2 regions of the Thalassotalea sp. HSM 43 genome follow, and region 1 is predicted to be linked to the other one. Evidence: predicted binding sites of a transcription regulator. Region 1 holds the regulator's gene; the other holds the start of a gene.
The links. Region 1 encodes NrdR, which represses ribonucleotide reductase genes. Its sites were predicted from a motif close to AAACACNANATNTNGTGTTT; they were not measured.

Region 1 (5,463 bases):
TGGGTGGTGGCATCATAGTTCATGGCACGCCGATACTGCATCATGGCTTGCAGTGGTTAAACTCACAGGTGTCCGGTTGGTCATTGCTTATTGACCCGCTATACAACGGCGTCAGTGGTGTCATTGCGGGCGCAATCGTATTAGCGGTCGTCAGCATGGTACAAAAGCTACGTGGCAAAACCGCTTAGACTGTTATCTTGAGCTACTAAAAATAGATATAAAAAAGCCGGATTAAGTCCGGCTTTTTGTTGTTAACGATATACGTTTTGCTATTCAGCAATATACTCAACGATTTCTAAACCAAAGCCGCCTAATGAATGGTACTTGGTTTGCGACGTTAATAAGCGCATTTTGCCAACACCTAAATTAGCCAGAATTTGTGATCCGACACCGACATTGCGTGAACCAACGTGTTTGATAATCTCATTGACTTCTTCGCCTGAATCTTGAATCGCATATTTCTTCACTTGCTCAAGCAACTGTTGCGGCGATTCATGTTTACCAAGCAATACCAATACACCGCCTTCGTTGCCAATTTTTTCTAACGCATTGTGAATTGGCCAGGTATTTTTGCTGTCTCTGGTAGAGAACAGTAAATCACGGAAGGTGTTTTCAAGATGAACACGCACTAACGTTGGCTGATCGGCATTGATCTCACCTTTGCTTAGTGCAAAATGTGTCATGCCATCGATGGTATCGGTAAATGCAACAAGGTCAAACTCACCGTATTGAGTTGGCAGTTTGCACTCACTAACGCGACTGATGGTGGTTTCAGTCTCATTACGATATTCGATAAGGTCGGCAATGGTACCCATCTTCACATCATGCTTTTCGGCGATGACTTCTAAGTCTGGGCGACGTGCCATGGTGCCGTCTTCATTAAGAATTTCAACAATCACCGCCGCAGATTCGTAACCAGCCATGCGAGCCAAATCAACACCGGCTTCGGTGTGCCCTGCACGATTTAATACGCCACCGTCTTTGGCGATTAACGGGAAGATATGCCCAGGTTGGACAATAGAGCGATGGTCCGCTTCTGGATCACAGGCGGCAAGTACTGTTGTCGCACGGTCCGCAGCGGAAATACCGGTAGTGACACCGCGAGCGGCTTCAATAGATACCGTAAAGTTGGTGGTAAACTGAGCGTCGTTCTTATCAACCATCAAAGGTAACTTCAGCTTTTCACACTTTTCACGTGACATTGGCATACAAATCAAACCACGACCATGAGTGGCCATAAAGTTAATCGCCTCTGGCGTTACTTTTTCTGCTGCCATGATGAAATCGCCTTCGTTCTCACGATCTTCATCATCCATCAAGATAACCATTTTACCCTGTTTGATATCTTCAATGATTTCTTGTGGTGTATTTAACTTCATAAATTTAACCTTTCATAAAACCGCTGTTGATCAGCAATTCTTCTGTTACGCCAGAGGTTTTGCTTGCTGATTCATTTTGACAAAACAGCAAACGTTCTAAATATCGAGCAACCACGTCAACTTCAAGGTTCACCTGGCTACCAACTTGATAGCTACTAATAATAGTCTCTTCAATGGTATGCGGCACAATTGTTAAGCGAAATTGATTATCTGCAACTGAGTTAATGGTCAATGAGGTACCATCAACAGTAATAGAGCCTTTCTCTGCCGCATATTGTTTTAGGCTATGTGGCAATTCGAGCCAATATTCGGTTGCGTTGCCAACTTGCTGTATGCTTTGAATGGTGGCAACACCATCGACATGCCCACTGACAATATGGCCACCGAATCGGGTGGTCGGTAACATCGCTTTTTCAAGGTTTACCTTATCGCCAGCTTGATAATGAGCAAAGCCAGTTCGCTTTAATGTTTCCATAGAAACATCGGCACTGTAACTTTGTTTGTCATAGTCAACCACAGTTAAACAAATGCCGTTGGTGGCGATTGAATCGCCCAGTTTGACATCACTCATATCCAATTTGCCGACATTAACTTTAATGCGAGCACCTTGTGAGTTAACGCTAATCGAAGCAATAGATCCTATGGCTTCAATAATTCCGGTAAACATACTATTTCCTAATAAATTTCGAAACTAAGCTGTTAAATTAGTCTTTAACAATATGGCAAATAAAACGTACATCCTGGCCTATTTTACGGATGTCTTTGATATTAAGATTTATCGCCGCTGACAACGAGTTCAAACCCGGAATCTGCAATAATCCCATCGCATCATCCGATAGCAATTTAGGTGCTTGATACAGGATCAGTTCATCAACCAGATTTGCCGCAAAAAATGCGCCGGCTAAACGCCGTCCGCTTTCGAGCCAGATTTCATTTAAGCCACGCTCTGCAAGCTTTAGCATCAGATCAGACAAATCAGCAAAGTCATTAGCTTTCTTAACTTGCATCTGTTCAACAAAATGAGGCCAGTTGTGCCCAGTTTCAAGCTCTGTACGAATTAAAATTATTGGTGCATCAATGGAGAATAACGCTAAATCAGGCGTTAAACGATGCTTTGTGTCAATGATGACTCTTACAGGTTGCCTTAAATCGCTATCATTTGAGCCATTAACGTTGCTAAGCTCCTGATAACGTACATTTAATCGCGCATTGTCGGTAATTACCGTGTCAGCACCACTAATGATGGCACAACTTTGTGCGCGATAAGATTGCACATCACGGCGCGCCGCAGGTGAGGTTATCCATTGACTTTCACCACTGGCCATTGCGGTTTTACCATCAAGGCTTGCGGCGAGTTTGCAACGCACTAAGGGTAACCCTTGGGTCATGCGCTTTATAAAGCCTGGGTTAAGTTGCTGAGAGGCGTGTTCAAGTACCGGGCCGATACAATCAATACCGGCTTGTTGCAGCATCTTAATGCCGCGACCACTAACCAAGGGATTTGGATCCTGCATGCCAAACACCACCTGACGCACACCGGCGTCAATCAAACCTTGCGCGCACGGTGGCGTGCGGCCAAAGTGACTGCAAGGCTCTAAGGTGACATAAGCCGTTGCGCCGGAGGCTTTATCGCCGGCATCTTTAATGGCGTTAACTTCGGCATGACCAAGACCCGCTTTAACATGGAATCCTTGACCAACAATTACCGAGTCGCGCACCAATACACAACCAACTCTTGGGTTTGGTGATGTGGTGTATCGTCCTTTGTCGGCAAGCTTTATTGCCAACTGCATGTAATATTCGTGGCTATCTATCATGATTTGATAAGTGTAGGTTATTACCCTGAATTTTTATCATCACCTAAACGAGCAATCTCTTCGCCAAACTCTCTAATGTCCTCGAAAGAACGATAGACAGAGGCAAATCGTACATAAGCGACCTTATCCAGCAGCTTTAGCTCATCCATAATGATGTTACCGAGCAATTCACTGCTCACTTCGCGCTCGCCTGTTGCTCGCAATTTTGACTTAAGTTTGTTAATTGACGCTTCAATTTCTTCAATGCTAACTGGGCGCTTTTCTAATGCACGTAATAAACCACTGCGCAATTTGTCTTCGTTAAAAGGTTCTCTTGAACCATCACGTTTAATGATTCTTGGCATCACCAGTTCAGCCCCTTCAAAGGTGGTAAACCTTTCACGGCATTCCAAACATTCACGACGGCGACGTACCTGATGGCCATCACTGACCAAGCGTGAATCAATTACCTTAGTTTCTGTAGCGGAACAGAACGGACAATGCATAGTTTTCCAGAATTATTTAGAGTTATAACGACACTTTAACAAAATAAAAAATGGTCGCAAAGTGCGACCATTTTTTTATCACGATTTACGACAATTTATGCGTAAACAGGGAAACGAGAACAAAGCTCGATCACTTTCTCGCGAACCGCATCAATTGTTTGCTCATTATTGATGTCATCAAGAATGTCACAAATCCAACCGGTCAGCTCTGCAGTTTCTGCTTCAGCAAAACCACGACGAGTGATTGCTGGTGTACCTAGACGCAAACCAGAGGTTACGAATGGTGAACGCGGGTCATTTGGAACCGAGTTCTTATTCACAGTGATAAACGCACGACCTAGTGCCGCATCAGCGTCTTTACCAGTAATGTCTTTGTCAATTAGATCTAACAACAATAAGTGGTTTTCAGTACCGTTTGATACCACCTTGTAACCACGTTCTTGTAAAACACGAACCATAGTTTTGGCGTTATCTAATACTTTTTGCTGATATTGTTTAAATTCAGGCTCAAGTGCTTCTTTAAAAGCAACAGCTTTGGCAGCGATGATGTGCATCAAAGGACCACCTTGACCACCAGGGAATACCGCTGAGTTAAGCTTTTTGTAAATAGCTTCATCACCACATGCAGAAAGAATAAGACCACCACGAGGACCGGCAAGAGTCTTATGGGTCGTTGTAGTAACAACGTGTGCATGTGGAAGTGGGTTCGGGTATAGACCCGCAGCGATAAGACCAGCAACGTGAGCCATATCAACCATAAGGTAAGCGCCAACTTTGTCAGCGATCTCACGGAAACGAGCCCAATCAACGATACCAGAGAATGCAGAGAAACCTGCAACGATCATTTCTGGCTTGTGTTCAACCGCTAAACGCTCAACTTCGGCGTAGTCAATGTCGCCAGTTTCTGGGTGCAAACCGTATTGGATTGGTTCGTATAATTTACCAGAGAAGTTAACACCACTACCGTGCGTCAAGTGACCACCGTGTGCAAGGCTCATACCTAACACTTTGGCACCTGGCGTACACAATGCCATGAATACGGCAGAGTTTGCTTGCGAACCAGCGTGTGGTTGTACATTGGCATAATCGGCATCGAATAATTCACAGGCACGTTTGATGGCTAACTCTTCTGCGATGTCAACAAACTCACAACCACCATAGTAACGCTTGCCCGGGTAACCTTCGGCGTATTTGTTGGTTAATTGTGAACCTTGTGCTTCAAGAACGCGCGGACTGGTGTAGTTTTCAGACGCGATCAACTCAATGTGATGCTCTTGACGCTCTACTTCATTAGTCATTGCTTCGTACAATTCTGCATCGAAATCAGCAATGTTCATATCACGAGTTAGCATGGAATTTCCTCTGATAATTTGGATAGAAAAAAAATTGGCTTTATTTTGCCCGAATGAACCGTTGTTGTACACGGTCTTTTTAGACTTATTTAGCGAAAAAATGCGCTTTTTGTGATGAAAGCGGCAAGTTCGACAAAAAATACCTTTTTTAACAAACAATACAAACAATAAAGGCCCTTTCGGGCCTTAATAAACAGTTTGCTTTACGTACCGGCTAGCTAGTGATTTTCAGACACCATATTCACCGTGTATTTTGGTATTTCAACAACCAAATCTTCATCGGCAATAATGGCCTGACAACCCAAGCGAGATTCAGGCTCTAAGCCCCATGCTTTATCAAGCATATCGTCTTCAAGTTCATCGCTTTCTTGCAATGAATCAAAACCTTCACGGATGATCATATGACAGGTTGTACAGGCACACACTTTTT
Region 2 (5,463 bases), 690 kb from region 1:
GAAATTTTCAGTAACTGGAGTGATAATTTCAGCAGCACCAATTATACCATTTGGTCACTAAGAGATGATATGAGCATGGGACAAAGCGAATAGCCCAAGCACTTATTAACGACTTAACAACAAAGGCAAACCGAATCTCCTGCGGTTTGCCTTTTATTTTTATAAAACAGTAAGATATAGACTACATTTAGTGAATAACACCATACAAAGCACTTACTATTATGCTATTACGACGCATTAACCTTCATTTAAAACAACAAAACTGGACAGCGGTCATCCTAGATTTTCTGGTCGTTGTGCTGGGTATCGTCGTCGGATTACAAATAACCGACTGGAATGAACAGCGCAAAGACAATGCCAAAGAACAACAGTATCTCAGTCAAATCTATCGCGATTTTGGCGTTAATATAGAGAAAGCCAATGCCTTAGTTGCGCATCATGATGAACGAGTCAACGACAGCATGTATGCCATTTCCAAAATCATCAAGCAAAAACCGCAAGATGACGAGGAAGTCGAACGCTTTAAATGGGCGGTATTAACCTTAAAACAACGCCCACCATTGATGTTAGAAATGGGCGGATACAATGCGCTGATTGCCGCGGGTGACTTTGCTCTTATTCGTGATAACGAATTGCGCAACCTATTTATTCGTATCGACAGTGCGATTACAACCGATAAAGAAATGCTCGATATTTTTGATGGTCAAGATTGGAATGAACAAGATCAACAACGAATTGGCAAAACCTTGCCTCACCCAAGTGGTCGTGGCCTGGCTTTTGAAGTAGATTACGATTATGTCGCCAATCACCCGCAATCACTGTCTGTATTCTCTGCGTGGCGTCGCAGTCATGCCACCCTACGCGATTATCGCAGTTATCTAGCAAAGCTTTTCACTGACGCCAGAGAACGAATAAAAGTGGTAAACAATCAATCCTTTGATACAGAAAATAGTCAATAATCGACGATAAACCTATATTGACTATCATCCGTATTACACAATTAACACCAAGTTTCCTTTGATATTAATTGTTTACCTGGGCTAGAATCGAATCATTCTCATCAAGTTGTTTATACCTATGTCAAAACCTTTAAACGTTAACCCTGAAGAAATCGCTAAATTTGAAGCCGTTGCTCACCAATGGTGGGATTTACAAGGTGATTTCAAACCACTACATCAGATCAATCCTTTACGTCGAAATTTTATAACGTCACATGTTGGTGACTTATTTGACTTAGACATTATCGATGTTGGTTGCGGCGGTGGCATTCTCGCTGAAAGTCTGGCTCGACTCGGCGCTAAGGTAACGGGTATCGATATGGGTGAAGAGCCGTTAAATGTTGCCAAGCTGCATGCTTTAGAGTGTGGTGTTGACCTCAATTACCAAAAAATTCCCGTTGAAGAAAAAGCCGAACAATGCCCAGAACAGTTTGATGTCGTAACCTGTATGGAAATGCTTGAACATGTGCCTGATCCGGCGTCAATCGTTAAAGCCTGCAGCGACATGGTTAAACCCGGTGGTTATGTGTTTTTTTCTACATTAAATAAAACCATCAAATCCTACTTATTCGCGATAATTGGCGCCGAAAAAGTATTAAAAATCGTACCTAATGGCACCCACGATTGGGACAAGTTTATTCGACCGAGTGAGCTTATCGGCTGGGCCGAAAATGTTAATTTAAAATGTTTTGATGCGACAGGCATTCATTACAATCCAGTGACCGAGAATCATAAATTAGGCGATGGTTTGGATGTCAATTATCTTATCGCTTGTCAAAAAATTACCGAATAACTTACGGATACCAAAACTATGCTAAGCCAAGCTAAAGGCGTGTTGTTTGATCTTGATGGCACCCTACTCGATACCGCAAAAGACTTAGGTGCGTGCCTCAATTATTTGATGGATAAATATGGCTTTGAGCACGTCTCATACGAACAATATCGCTTGGTTGCATCCGATGGTGTCTACCCATTGCTCGATCTTGGCTTTGCCGAGCAACTGGTGCATTTTGACCGCGAGCAATTGCGCCAAGAATTTCTCGATTACTATCTCGAAAATATTGCCGTTCACAGCAAACCGTTTGACGGCATCGTTGAGCTTATTGATGCCATTGAACGTCAAAATGTGCCTTGGGGCGTGGTAACAAATAAGCCCGCGTTTCTTACCGATCCATTAATGTTGCAGTACCCAGAATTTAAACAATCGATCATTAATGTCAGCGGCGATACGTTACCACAACGTAAACCGGACCCTGCGCCAATGTTACTGGCCAGTGAAGCCCTTGGTGTGGCCAGCAAAGATATTTGGTATTTTGGTGATGCAGAGCGCGATATCCAGGCTGGTCGACGTGCGGATATGACGACCGTGATTGCCAAATGGGGTTATATTAAAAACGAACAAGAATTAGCCAGTTGGCAAGCAAATTATTGCGTTGCTCACCCTTTGCACATTCTTGCTGTCGAAGATCAGGCCAAAGATCGCCCAAACCTGTAACCCACTGTTTTAAAAAGCATTTAAATTGAATAGTCGTTTTTAGTATAACAAGGTCAAAAAACAACCAAAAAGATCTTAAAAAAAATTTTTTAGCTAAAAAAAGATCTTGCTTTTTTGCGATTCTCTTTAGAAATAAAGCGCACAATGTAAGTTGTTACTAACCGGGAAAGCGCAAGTGATTTTTCCACAATTTATTCACTATTTATTGGGGTTGCATTAAGGTCAAAACCTCATTATCTTGTGACTAGATACATTAAAAACCCCAACATATTGTGCATCGCTTTTTGTTGTAAAAGTGTGCAATCAGGGTAGAAAATACACACGGCATGAAGCTGTGTGGCTGCAAGCCAGCGCTAATAAATAACAATAACTACAAATAAAAAAGCAGGGAAAGCAGATCACGTATTACTGCCCTTTGCATACAAGTCAAAGCTATGTATAAAAACTATAAAGACAGGTCATTCATGAACAACAACCTTTTTGTCACTAAGCGTACCGGTGAAAAAGAGCCAATCGACTTAGACAAAATCCACAAGGTAATCGACTGGGCAGCGGAAGGATTAGAATCAGTTTCCGTATCTCAAGTAGAAATTAAGTCACACATCCAGTTTTACGATGGCATCAAAACGGAAGATATCCATGAGACCATCATTAAATCTGCCGCTGATTTAATTTCAGAAGAAACACCAGATTACCAATACTTGGCTGCTCGCTTAGCGGTATTCCATTTACGTAAAAAAGCCTACGGCCAATATGAGCCGCCAGCGCTATTTGATCACGTTCAAAAAATGGTTGAACTTGGTAAGTATGATGAGCATTTGCTGGCTGACTACAGCCCTGCAGAATTTGCTGAAATGGACTCTTTCCTAGACCATGATCGTGATAAAACCTTCAGTTATGGTGCGGTTAAGCAGCTTGAAGGTAAATACTTGGTGCAAAACCGAGTTACCGGCGAGATTTATGAAAGTGCCCAGTTCTTGTATGTATTAGTTGCAGCGTGTTTGTTTGCTAAGTACCCACAAGATACTCGTATGCGCTATGTACGTGACTTCTACGATGCCATTTCGCTATTCAAGATTTCACTGCCAACGCCTATTATGGCCGGTGTACGTACACCAACACGCCAGTTCTCATCATGTGTATTGATTGAGACCGGTGATAGCCTTGATTCGATTAATGCCACATCAAGCGCCATTGTAAAATACGTTTCACAACGTGCAGGTATTGGTATTAATGCCGGTCGTATTCGTGCGCTAGGTAGCCCGATTCGCGACGGTGAAGCATTCCATACTGGTTGTATTCCATTCTACAAACACTTTCAAACAGCGGTTAAAAGCTGTTCACAAGGTGGTGTACGTGGTGGCGCAGCAACATTGTTTTATCCACTTTGGCACCTTGAAGTTGAAAGCTTATTGGTTCTTAAAAACAACCGTGGTGTTGAAGAGAACCGTGTTCGTCATTTAGATTACGGCGTTCAATTTAACAAAACCATGTATCAGCGTTTGATCAAAGGCGAATACATTACCTTGTTCAGCCCGTCAGACGTACCTGGTTTATACGACGCTTTCTTTGAAGATCAAGAATTATTCGAAGAGCTTTACGTTAAATACGAAAACGATTCAACTATTCGTAAGAAGCGCATTAAAGCCATTGAGCTATTTACCTTGTTTGCACAAGAACGTGCGTCAACAGGTCGTATATACCTGCAAAACGTTGATCACTGTAATACGCACAGCCCGTTTGATCCAAAAGTGGCTCCGGTTCGTCAATCAAACTTATGTTTGGAAATTGCCCTACCTACGAAACCACTTGCTCATGTTAATGATCCAGATGGTGAAATCGCGCTATGTACCCTATCAGCCTTTAACTTAGGTAAAATTGAGTCGTTAGACGAACTTGATGGTTTAGCCGATTTAGCGGTTCGTGCGCTAGATAGCTTATTAGATTATCAAGACTACCCAGTACCAGCGGCATTAAATGCCACTGTCGGTCGTCGTACCTTAGGTATTGGTGTCATTAACTACGCATACTACTTAGCCAAAAATGGCGTGTTCTACTCAAATGGTAGTGCAAACAACCTAACACATAGAACATTCGAAGCGATTCAGTATTACTTGCTTAAAGCGTCGAATCAGTTAGCGAAAGAGCAAGGTGCTTGCCCATTATTTAACGAAACCAAACTTTCTAAAGGTATCTTACCGATTGATACCTACAAAAAAGAAGTCGACAAAGTCTGTTCTGAGTCGTTGCATCTTGATTGGGAAGGTTTGCGTGAAAACATTAAGCAATATGGTGTGCGTAACTCGACCGTTTCAGCACTTATGCCGTCAGAAACCTCATCACAGATTTCGAATGCGACTAACGGTATTGAACCGCCACGTGGTTTGATTTCAGTTAAAGCGTCAAAAGACGGTGTATTGAAGCAAGTTGTGCCTGAATACGAGCGATTGAAACACAACTACGAGTTACTTTGGAATATTCCAAATAACACCGGTTATCTTGAACTGGTTGCTATTATGCAAAAATTCGTTGACCAAACGATTTCTGCAAACACCAACTACGACCCAAGTAAATTCGAAAACGGTAAAGTGCCGGTTAAGCAAATCCTTAAAGACTTATTGCTTGCTTATAAACTTGGCGTTAAAACCATGTATTACCATAATACCCGCGATGGTGCTGATGACAGCCAGGGCGATATGGATGATGGTTGTGAAGGCGGTGCATGTAAGATTTAATCTTACCTCGCTATCTATCGATAAAAAGAGAAGGCATGCCCTTCTCTTTTTTTATGGCCCGATTTTAGGTGCTAGATTTTAGGCCTGAGCATGTATGCGCAAGTTTTTATGTATAAGACTGGGTACTGTGATTGAAAACCACTGCACAGTAACCCGACAGCGCAGGCATGAGTTCAAATAGCTTCAATAACAATGAACGTTATCAGCAAGCCCGCAACCGCCTCGCGCATGCACT

Region 2: a site for NrdR is predicted at 2,752-2,771, ahead of nrdA (class 1a ribonucleoside-diphosphate reductase subunit alpha). Genes of this name have one in related genera too.

What each region holds. Positions count from the first base shown of each region.
Region 1 is NZ_CP038493.1:2,926,173-2,931,635, reverse strand. It holds gene E2K93_RS12730 (DUF808 domain-containing protein) at 1-188, shown strand, start outside; gene ribBA (bifunctional 3,4-dihydroxy-2-butanone-4-phosphate synthase/GTP cyclohydrolase II) at 270-1,379, opposite strand; gene E2K93_RS12720 (riboflavin synthase) at 1,384-2,046, opposite strand; gene ribD (bifunctional diaminohydroxyphosphoribosylaminopyrimidine deaminase/5-amino-6-(5-phosphoribosylamino)uracil reductase RibD) at 2,084-3,196, opposite strand; gene nrdR (transcriptional regulator NrdR) at 3,217-3,681, opposite strand; gene glyA (serine hydroxymethyltransferase) at 3,777-5,033, opposite strand; gene fdx (ISC system 2Fe-2S type ferredoxin) at 5,252-5,463, opposite strand, start outside.
Region 2 is NZ_CP038493.1:3,613,176-3,618,638, reverse strand. It holds gene E2K93_RS15900 (hypothetical protein) at 1-93, shown strand, start outside; gene E2K93_RS15895 (hypothetical protein) at 222-959, shown strand; gene ubiG (bifunctional 2-polyprenyl-6-hydroxyphenol methylase/3-demethylubiquinol 3-O-methyltransferase UbiG) at 1,078-1,791, shown strand; gene E2K93_RS15885 (HAD family hydrolase) at 1,810-2,493, shown strand; gene nrdA (class 1a ribonucleoside-diphosphate reductase subunit alpha) at 2,958-5,228, shown strand.